DNA from 3 places in the Amycolatopsis sp. NPDC049253 genome. Region 3 is predicted to be linked to each of the others. Evidence: riboswitches for the same ligand, from Rfam matches in the RefSeq annotation. Region 3 holds a riboswitch; each other region holds the start of a gene.
What was found. Region 3 has a riboswitch for S-adenosylmethionine ahead of thrC (threonine synthase). Riboswitches for the same ligand answer to the same signal wherever they lie in the genome.
Positions count from the first base shown of each region.

Region 1: it holds a riboswitch for S-adenosylmethionine, as region 3 does, so the genes downstream of both, AB0K15_RS20420 (aminotransferase class V-fold PLP-dependent enzyme) here and thrC (threonine synthase) in region 3, are expected to answer to the same signal.
Region 2: it holds a riboswitch for S-adenosylmethionine, as region 3 does, so the genes downstream of both, AB0K15_RS13650 (ATP-binding cassette domain-containing protein) here and thrC (threonine synthase) in region 3, are expected to answer to the same signal.

Region 1 is NZ_JBFAQX010000008.1:157,746-161,011, reverse strand. Features, by position in the region: gene AB0K15_RS20420 (aminotransferase class V-fold PLP-dependent enzyme) at 120-1,463, opposite strand; SAM riboswitch class IV at 1,503-1,617, opposite strand; gene AB0K15_RS20415 (phosphoenolpyruvate hydrolase family protein) at 1,697-2,518, opposite strand; gene AB0K15_RS20410 (Tm-1-like ATP-binding domain-containing protein) at 2,520-3,266, opposite strand, start outside.
Region 2 is NZ_JBFAQX010000005.1:92,713-95,978, reverse strand. Features, by position in the region: gene rsmA (16S rRNA (adenine(1518)-N(6)/adenine(1519)-N(6))-dimethyltransferase RsmA) at 1-349, shown strand, start outside; gene AB0K15_RS13655 (TetR/AcrR family transcriptional regulator) at 340-924, opposite strand; SAM riboswitch class I at 1,311-1,417, shown strand; gene AB0K15_RS13650 (ATP-binding cassette domain-containing protein) at 1,614-2,624, shown strand; gene AB0K15_RS13645 (4-(cytidine 5'-diphospho)-2-C-methyl-D-erythritol kinase) at 2,825-3,266, shown strand, end outside.
Region 3 is NZ_JBFAQX010000011.1:25,224-28,489, forward strand. Features, by position in the region: gene holA (DNA polymerase III subunit delta) at 199-1,170, opposite strand; SAM riboswitch class I at 1,319-1,452, shown strand; gene thrC (threonine synthase) at 1,466-2,731, shown strand; partial or broken gene AB0K15_RS24705 (ComEC/Rec2 family competence protein) at 2,756-3,266, opposite strand, start outside.

The DNA of each region.
Region 1 (3,266 bases), on a different contig from region 3:
CGCCCCGTGCTCGGCGGTCGAGTTGCACCGCCGCCAGGATCAGCTCGGCGAAACCCAGCACCGCCAACGGAACCCAGAACCCCCACGCTCTCCCCATGCGGGGAGCCTGGCGAGCGGGCTCAGGCGCAGAACGGCGGAAGCTCCCGCGGGTCCCCCACCGGCGCCCAGCGACCGTCGACCTTCGTGTACTCCCAGCGGGCGCCGCGGGCGACGATCTGGCGCAGCGCGAGCACGAGGCGGTCCACGTGCTCCTCGGTGCTGCCCAGGCCGAGGCTCACGCGCACGGCCTGCTGGCCGTCGCGGCCGCAGGCGCCGATGAGGCGCTTGGTGGCGACGTGGGCGCAGAACGCGCCGTCGCGCACACCGACGCCGTACTCGGCCGAGAGGACCGCGGCGAGCCAGCCGGGTTCGAAGCCGTCGACGATGAAGCTCACCGTGCCCACGCGGTCCACCGGCGCGTCGAACAGGCGCAGCTCGGCGCAACCGGGCACACCGGCCAGGCCCTTGCGCAGCCGCTCCAGCAGCGTGGCCTCGTGCTCGCCCACGGCGGCCCAGTTCGCCGCCAGCCGCTCGCACGCGACGCCGAGCGCGTACACGCCGACGGTGTTCGGCGAGCCGGCCTCGTGCCGCTCGGCCCCGGTGTTCCACACCACCGCGTCGGAGGTCACGAGCTTCGTCGCGCCCCCGCCGGCGAGGTACGGCTCGGCGGCGCGCAGCCAGTCGGACCGGCCGATGAGCGCGCCGGCGCCGAAGGGCGCGTAGAGCTTGTGCCCCGAGAGGGCGACGTAGTCGACGTCCAGCTCCCGCAGGGAGATCCGGCGGTGCGGTGCGAGCTGCGCGGCGTCCAGCGCGACGCGGGCGCCGTGTTTCCGGGCCACGGCGGCGATCTCGGCCACGGGCAGCAGCTCGCCGGTCACGTTGGACGCTCCGGTCACCACCACGAGCCGCGGCCCTTCGGGGCAGGCGGCGAGCGCTTCGTCCACAACGGACACCGCGGCCAGGCGCGTGCGCGGCAGCTGCACGCGGCGCACATTCGGGCCCCGCCAAGGCAGCAGGGCCGCGTGGTGCTCGGTGTCGAACACGACCACGGACGTGCGCCGCGGCAGCGATCGCGCCAGCAGGTTGAAGGAATCCGTGGTGTTGCGGGTGAACACGACTGTGTCGGTGGCGCGCGCGTCGACGAACCGGCGCAGGATGTCGCGCGTGCGCTCGTAAAGGCGCGTGGACACCTGCGAAGCGAAGCCCGCGCCGCGGTGCACGCTGGCGTACCAGGGCAGGAACTCGTCGACGGCGGAGCGGACCGCGTCGAGACACGGCGCGCTCGCCGCGTGGTCGAGGTTCGCGTAGCCGACCTCGCCGCCGGTCACCAGCGGCACTCGCAGCGCCGCCCCCGCGACGCCGGGAATCTCCTGCGCCGCAACGGTTTCGGAGTTTTCAGCGGTACGGTCCAGAGCGAGTGTCATGGCTGTGCCTCCTCGGCAGTCCGGGGGACCCCGGCGAGGGGCCCGCGCTTGCCCGCCGCACAACGCGACCGGCCCGGTCTTCACCCGGGGCACCCCACCGCGGTAGGAGGGTTGCCGGCCAGCAAGCCGGGGCTGAACGCTGGCACTCATGACCTGTTGATGAAGGTAACCGAACGACGCCCGGTGGCGCCAGAGGTGTCCCGTGAGCTGAGACGGCGCTCACAGACCGGCGATCACCGCCGCAGCGCGTGGAAGGCCTCCGTCTGCTCGCGGATCGCGCGCTCGGCCGGGAGCCGTTCGATCGAGGAAGCGCCGAAGAAACCGACGATCCCCTCGGTGTGGTCGAGCACGTACTGCGCGTCGGCGGGTTCGGCGATCGGGCCGCCGTGGCACAGCACGAGCACGTCCGGGTTCACCCGCTTGGCCGCGTCGTGCATCGCCTGCACCCGGGTGACGGCCTCGTCGAGCGTGACGGCCGTCCGCGCGCCGATCGTGCCGCTGGTGGTGAGCCCGAGGTGCGGCACGAGCACGTCGGCGCCCGCGCGGGTCATGTCGGCAGCCTGCTCGGGGTCGAACACGTACGGCGCGGTCAGCAGATCGCGTTCGCGGGCCAGCGCGACGAGGTCGACCTCCAGGCCGTAGCCCATGCCGGTCTCCTCGAGGTTCTGGCGGAACACGCCGTCGATCAGCCCGACGGTCGGGAAGTTCTGCACGCCGGCGAACCCCATCCGCTTGAGCTCGTCGAGGAACGGGCCCATCAGCCGGAACGGGTCGGTGCCGTTGACGCCGGCCAGCACCGGCGTGTCGCGCACGACCGGGAGCACCTCGCGCGCCATGTCCACGACGATGCCGTTGGCGTCGCCGTAGGCCAGCAGCCCGGCCAGCGACCCGCGGCCGGCCATGCGGTAGCGGCCGGAGTTGTAGATGATCAGCAGGTCGATGCCGCCGGCCTCGGCGGCCTTGGCGGACAGGCCGGTGCCCGCGCCGCCGCCGATCACCGGACGGCCTTGCGCCACCGCGGCGGTGAGCCGGGCCAGCGCTCGTTCGCGGTCCACGTCAGGACCTCCCTTCGCCGATGAGCCGGTGCAGTTCCCGCGCGGCGGCCGCGCCGAACCCGGTGTCGTTGATGGCTTCTTCGCGCCGTGTCACGGTCGCCGTGCCACCGGACAGCGCTTCGGTGAGGTGGACGAACAGCTCGGCGTCGGCCGCCGGGTCGTGGAACGGACCGTCCGGAACGTCCACAGCGGACACTCCGCCGAGCGGCAGGAACACCGAGACGGGCCCTTGTGCCGCGCGGAGTTTGCGCCCGAGCAGCGTGCCCAGCTCCGCGGATTCCTCCGGGGTCGTCCGCATCAGCGTGACGGTCGGGTTGTGCACCAGCAGGTTCCGGTCCGCGAACCGCTCGGGCACGGTGTCGGCCGGGCCGAAGTTGACCATGTCGAGCGCGCCGACGCTGACCACCTGCGGCAAGCCCGCGCGCCCGGCCGCCTCCAGCCGGTGCGGGCCCGCGGAGAGCACCCCGCCGACGAGCTCGTCAGCCAGCTCCGTCGTGGTCAGGTCGAGGACACCGGCGAGCAGGCCGTCGGTCACGAGCTTCTCCATCGCCCGGCCACCGGAGCCGGTCGCGTGGAACACGAGCACCTCGTAGCCGAGCCGTTCCAGCTCGGCGCGGGCCTCGTCGGCGGCGGGGGTGGTGACGCCGAACATCGTCACCGCGACCAGGGGCCGATCGGTGGTTTCGCGGCCGGTGTCGTGGTGGCGGGCCATGGCGGCGATCGCTGCCGCCGCGTTGCCCAGCACGGT
Region 2 (3,266 bases), on a different contig from region 3:
GGGCAGCCGCATCTACGGGGTGCCCAGCGTGAAGCTCGCCTGGTACGGCCCGGCGCGCAAGGTCGGTGCCGTGCCGCGGTCGGTGTTCTGGCCGGTGCCGAACGTCGACTCGTCGCTCGTGTCCTTCGAACGCGGCACTCCCGTGGAGGGTGTCGAGCGGCAGCGGCTGTTCGAGGTCGTGGACGCCGCGTTCTCCCAGCGCCGCAAGACGCTGCGCGCGGCCCTCGCCGGCTGGGCCGGTTCCGCGGATCGCGCGGGTGAGCTCCTCGTGGCGGCCGGCATCGACCCGAAGACGCGCGGCGAGCAGCTCGACGTGCACGACTTCGTGCGGCTCGCGGCTCAAGCCTGAAAGAGCCGCGCCAGGTGGTAGTCCAGCGTCGCGAGGACTTCGGGCGAGGTGAACCGGCCGTGCAGGACGTCGAGACCCAGGCCGGTGAAGCCCGCGACCAGCAGGTTGGCTTCCTGCCGCGGCTGGACGCCAGGTGGGAGAGCCGCGCGGCGCAACAGGCTGGTGAGCAGGTCCTCGATCGGTGTCTCGGCGTGGAGGAAAACCTTCGCCAGCGCCGGGTCGCTGTGGGTGCGGCTGAAGTACGCGCGGTGGACGCGAAGTGACAGCTCGCGCTCGGCGTCGAGCGGCAGCAGCTCGGTGAGCAGCGTCCGGACCACGCCGCGCACGCTCTGGTCGACCTGCGCCGCGATGCGGGCCTGCGTGCGCTGCTCGCCGCGTTCGTGCAGATAACGCAGGGAGAGCACGAGCAGGTTGTGCTTCGTCTCGAAGTAGTACTGCACCAGCCGCAGCGACACGCCTGCCTCGGCGGCCACCTCGCGCATGCTCACGGAGTCGAGTCCGCGTTCGGCCGCGATGCGCCACACCGCCGTGGCGATCTCGCGCCGGCGTTGCTCGTGGTCGACCCGGTGCGCCACGGTCCTCCTCCGCTGTTGTGGTACGACTGTATCCGATACACGCGTATCATCTGCGATGTGACGGACGTCCGGAATCGGCTCGCGGACCGGAGTGGGTGTCCGGCTGGGAAGACGGGGTGTCTCGCCGTGTCGAACTACCTTGCCGAACCGTCATTTACCCACGCGTGCGCCGCCGGGAGATTCCCGCGCCGGAATCGCCGCTCCACCAGGGATCAGCAGCGTCCACAGTGGAATAGGCTGCCGGAAAAGCCGCGCGGAAGACATTCGGTGCCGGAGCTTTCGGGTCCACGATGTGGCTGCGGGTGTCCCGGTATCCGGGCACCACCACTCGTGTGATCTGCACCAACGCGCTTGCGTTCACCCAATGGGATCGGCTTTACTCAGAATGTCCATCCCGAGCGACTGAGAGACCTGGCTCGCCGAAGTCGCAGCAACCACTCCCCATGGGGCAGGTGCTACAGCCAGGACCGATGGAGGCTGTTTCCGATGCAGAGGGTAGCCCGCCCGCTCCTGTTGACCCGGCGGCGCGTCGTCGATGAAGGTCGCCGCACGGTATGTGCGTGTCGACGCTCCACAGTCATCGCCTGATCCTTTCTACCGCAATTCTGCGCACCGTCCGAAAAGGACGGTGATTCGGTGACGCCCGGCGCGCCCGGAAACGGTGCTGCGCCTCATGCCTGGAGCTCTTCGTGATCACTGTCGAAAACGTGTCCAAGTCCTTTCCCCTCAACGGAAATCCGGTCGCCGCGCTGCGTGATGTGAGCGTCGACGTGCAGGCCGGCTCTCTCTTCGGCGTGGTGGGCCCCGCCGGCTCCGGCAAGTCCACGCTCGCCCGCTGCATCGCCTTGCAGGAGCGCCCGGACCGCGGTGTCGTGCGGCTCGACGGCCTCAACACCGGTGCGCTCGACGGCCGCCGGCTGCGTGAGGTCCGCCGCCAGCTGGGTGTCGTCGGCACCAAGCCGGAGCTGCTCGCCGAGCGCACCGTCGCCGGCAACATCGCCACGCCGCTGGAGCAGCTCGGCGTCGACGGCCCGCAGCGCAAGAGCCGCGTCGGCAACCTGCTCGACCTCGTGGGCCTCACCGCGCGGGCCGCGCAGAAGCCGGCCGACCTCACGCCCGGCCAGCTGCGCCGCGTCGCCGTGGCCAGGGCGCTCGCCGCCGGCCCGGCTGTGCTGCTGGCCGACGACCCCACCGCCGGCATCGCCCCCGAGGAGGCCGGCGCCGTGCTCGCCGTGCTCGACCGGGCGCGCGCCGAGCTCGGCACCACCGTGCTGCTGACGACCCCCGACGCCGGTGTCGTCCGCCGCGTCTGCGACGACGTCGCGGTGCTCGAAGACGGCGCGGTCGTCGAACGCGGTCACGTGCTCGACCTCATCGCCTCGCCGGGCAGCTGGACCGCGCAGGCGGTGCTGCCGGCCATCGAGACCGCCCGCGCGCAGGCCGCGAAGTACGACCGGTCCGCCGACGTCGTGCTGATCGGCTTCGCGTCGGTCGGAGCCCTGCTGCCCGAGGCGGCCGGCCGCTTCGACGTGGAGGTCGCCACCATCGGCGGCGGTCTCACGCGCATCGGCGACACCCCGATCGCGCGTTTCCGCATCGGCGTCCGCGGCGAGCGGGCCGACGCGGCGCTGGCGTGGATCGCCGACCGCGGCGCCCACGTGACGCCGGCCGTGCGGGCCGCGCAGAGCGTCGCCGCCTGACCGCTCGTCTCACCCCCAGGCCCACCGCACCCCGATGCGGCGTTGGTTGACCGCAACCAACGCCGCATCGGGGTTGCTTGCGGTAGGACGCGGGGTCCGAGAGGAGCGAAGGCGTGTCCAAGAGGTCGGGACAGGTGTCCTGAGAACGGCTGTTTTCTCCTGGTGGGGAGCCCAGGCGCCCGGCCACGTAGGCTTGACGGGTGCTCGCCGTAGTTCCACCACCAGTCACCGTCCGGGTCCCGGCCAAGGTCAACCTGCACCTGGCCATCGGTGACCTGCGCGACGACGGTTACCACGACTTGGTCACCGTCTTCCAGGCGTTGTCGCTCACGGACGAGGTGACCGTCGCGGCCACCGACGACCCGGGGCTCGAGGTCTTCGGCGAGGGGGAGGGGTCGGTGCCCACCGACGCCACCAACCTCGCCTGGCGCGCGGCCCAGGAGCTGTCCACCTACGCCGGTCGCGCCGAGGGCGACGACCCGAAGGTGCGGATCGTGCTGCGCAAAGGCATTCCCGTCGCCGGCGGCATGGCGGGCGGGAGCGCCGACGCGGCGGCGACGCTCGTCGGCCTGGCTTCGCTGTGGAAGCTCGACGTGACGCGCGACGAGCTGGCCGCCATCGCGGGCAAGCTCGGCAGCGACG
Region 3 (3,266 bases):
CCAGCAACCACCCAGGCCATCCCGCGCGACAAGAAGCTGCTCACGAGCCGCCCGCCGGGATCGCGGCGGGATCGCGGCGGGCCCGGCGACCGCCCGGGTGACCGCGCGCTGCAGCGACCGTCGGGCGCGTCGCAGCTTTCCGAGCGTCGGCCTCGGCCGCGCCGGGCAGCGGGCCGAACTACGCCCGGCCGAGCAGCGTCAGCGTTCGCCCTTGGCGGCGACGACCTCGACGACCGCGCGTTCCAGGGCGTAGTCCGCATCGGCCGCCACGCCCTTGACCTCGGCGTTCAGGCGGGCAACCACGCGCATCGCCGTGGCGAGGCCGTCCTGGCCCCAGCCGCGGGACTGGCCCTGCGCCTTGCGGATCTTCCACGGCGGCATGCCCAGCTCGCCCGCCATCTGGTTCGGGTTGCCGCGGCCGGCGGCGGACACGCGGGCGATCGTGCGCACCGCGTCGGCGAGGGCGTCGGCGACCAGCACGTGCGGCACGCCCAGCTGCATGGCCCAGCGCAGCGACTCCAGGGCCGCCGCGCGGTCGCCGCCCACGGCCTTCTCCGCCACGGCGAAGCCGGTCACGTCGGCGCGGCCGGTGTGGTAGCGGCGCACGGCCTGCTCGTCGACCACACCGCCGGTGTCCGCGACGAGCTGCGTCGCCGCGGAGGAGAGCTCGCGCAGGTCGGAGCCGACGGTGTCCATCAGCGCCATCACGCCCGCCGCGTCGATCTTGCCCCCGACCCGGCGCACCTCGTTGCGCACGAACGACTCGCGCTCGGCGGGCTTCGTCAGCTTCGGGCACTCGGTGATTTCCGCGCCCGCCTTTTTCAGCGCCGCGGGCAGCGCCTTGGCCGCCTTGCTGCGCCCGCCGCCGTTGTGCACGACCACGAGCACGATCCCGTCGGCGGGCGCCTTGAGGTACGCCATCACCGCGTCCGCCAGCTCCTGCGAGATGTCCTGCGCGGAGTCGAGCACGATGACCCGCCCCTCGCTGAACAGCGAGGGGCTCACCAGCTCGGCGAGCACGGGCGGTGTGAGTTCGGACACCCGGTTGCGCGTCATCTCGGCCGTCGAATCCACGGCCCGCGCGGCGTCCAGCGACGCGCGGACAGCCCGCTCGATGAGCAGTTCTTCCTCACCGAGGACGAGGTGGAGCGGCGCGGGTGCGGTGGTCACCCCGCCATCCTCTCACCCGCCCGGTCCCGTGCCCGCTCCGGTGATGTGCGCCGCCACCGTGGCACGAGGTGATCGCCATGTCGTACGGTGTACCCGAGGCAGCGCCCGGCACCACCGGAAACACGACGGCGCGCCGACAACTGAACACCGCTCATCCAGAGGGGCAGAGGGAACGGCCCGACGAAGCCCCGGCAACCGGCGTACAGCCTGTCTTCCCGAATTTGCGGGATAGCTGACGACCACGGTGCCAATTCCGGCCCGCTTTTGCGGGGCAGATGAGGAAAGGAACCTCGCGATGACCGTTACCCTCGGCACGACCTCCACCAAGAAGACCCTGGACCTCGGTCCGGCCGTCGAACTGGTGTCGAAGGAAGAGGGCCACCGGCAGCCGCTCGCCCCGGAGTTCGTGTCCGCGGAGGACTTCTCACCGCTCGAGGTCGCCTACGACTTCGGCCGCGTGCGCCGCGAAGACATCGAGGCCGGCCCCAAGAACATCTGGCGCTACAAGAAGCTCCTTCCCGTCCCCTCGACCGTCGAGGAGATCCCGAACACCGAACCCGGCGCCACCCGCCTGGTGAAGGCCGACCGGCTGGCCAAGGCCCTGGGCCTGAAGTCCCTGTGGGTCAAGGACGACACCGGCAACCCCACGCACTCCTTCAAGGACCGTGTGGTCGCCGTCGCGCTGGCCGCGGCCCGCGAGTTCGGCTTCGAAGTCCTCGCGTGTCCGTCGACCGGCAACCTGGCCAACGCGACGGCCGCCGCCGCGGCCCGCGCCGGCTGGCGGTCGGTCGTGCTGATCCCGAAGTCGCTCGAGCGCGCCAAGATCCTCACCACCGCGGTCTACGACGGTGACCTGATCGCCGTCGACGGCAACTACGACGACGTCAACCGCCTCGCCACGGAGCTCGCCGGCGAGCACCCGACGTGGGCGTTCGTCAACGTCAACGTGCGCCCGTACTACTCCGAAGGCTCCAAGACGCTCGGCTACGAGGTCGCCGAGCAGCTCGGCTGGCGCCTGCCGGAGCAGATCGTGGTGCCGATCGCGTCGGGCTCACAGCTGACCAAGGTGGACAAGGGTTTCCGCGAGCTCGGCCAGCTCGGCCTCGTGGAAGCCAGCCCCTACAAGGTGTTCGGCGCGCAGGCCACCGGCTGCTCCCCCGTCTCGGCCGCGTTCCGCGCCGGCCACGACGTGGTCCAGCCCGTGAAACCCGACACCATCGCCCGCTCGCTCGCGATCGGCAACCCCGCCGACGGCCCCTACGTGCTCGACGTCGTCAACCGCACCGGTGGCGCGGTCGAGGACGTGAGCGACGAGGAGGTCGTGGAGGGTATCCGGCTGCTCGCGCGCACCGAGGGCATCTTCACCGAGACCGCCGGCGGCGTCACCGTCGCGACCGCGAAGAAGCTCATCGAAGCCGGCAAGATCGACCCCGACGCCGAGACCGTGCTGCTCATCACCGGCGACGGCCTCAAGACGCTCGACGCCCTCGAAGGCCGCATCGGCCCCAAGGCGACCGTGCCCCCGTCGGCCGAGGCCGTGAGCAAGGCCCTCGGCCTCTGACCGCCGGGCCCGCGGGCCGCTCCCCTAGCGGGGCGGCCCGCGTGGCTCACCCCGGCGCGCCACCGCCGGCCCGCCGGCATCGGGCAGCACGGCCGTGTCACCGTCCACATCGGTCCGCGTCACTAGCACACCCAACGTCCCCAGCACGTCCACTGTGGACTTCGCCGGATGGCCGTAGCTGTTGCCCGCGCCCACGCTGATCATCGCCGCCCGCGCACCCACAGCCTCGAGGAACCGGGGCAACGAGTAGCGCGACCCATGATGGGGAACCTTCAGCACGTCGGCGTGCAGATCCACCCCCTCGGCCAGCAAGTCGGCCTGCGCGGCCAGTTCCACGTCTCCGGTCAGCAGCACCCTCCCCGCTGCCGTGGTCGCCCGCAGCACCACGGAACTGTTGTTGATCATCGTGCCGTCCTGCAGGGCCGCCGCGCGGGCTGTGACGTAGCGCGGCCCGAGCACGTCCAGCGACAGCCCCGGCCAGTCGAGCCGCTGCCCGTCGCTCAGCTCCAGCAGCGGAACGTGGTGTGTCGCCGCC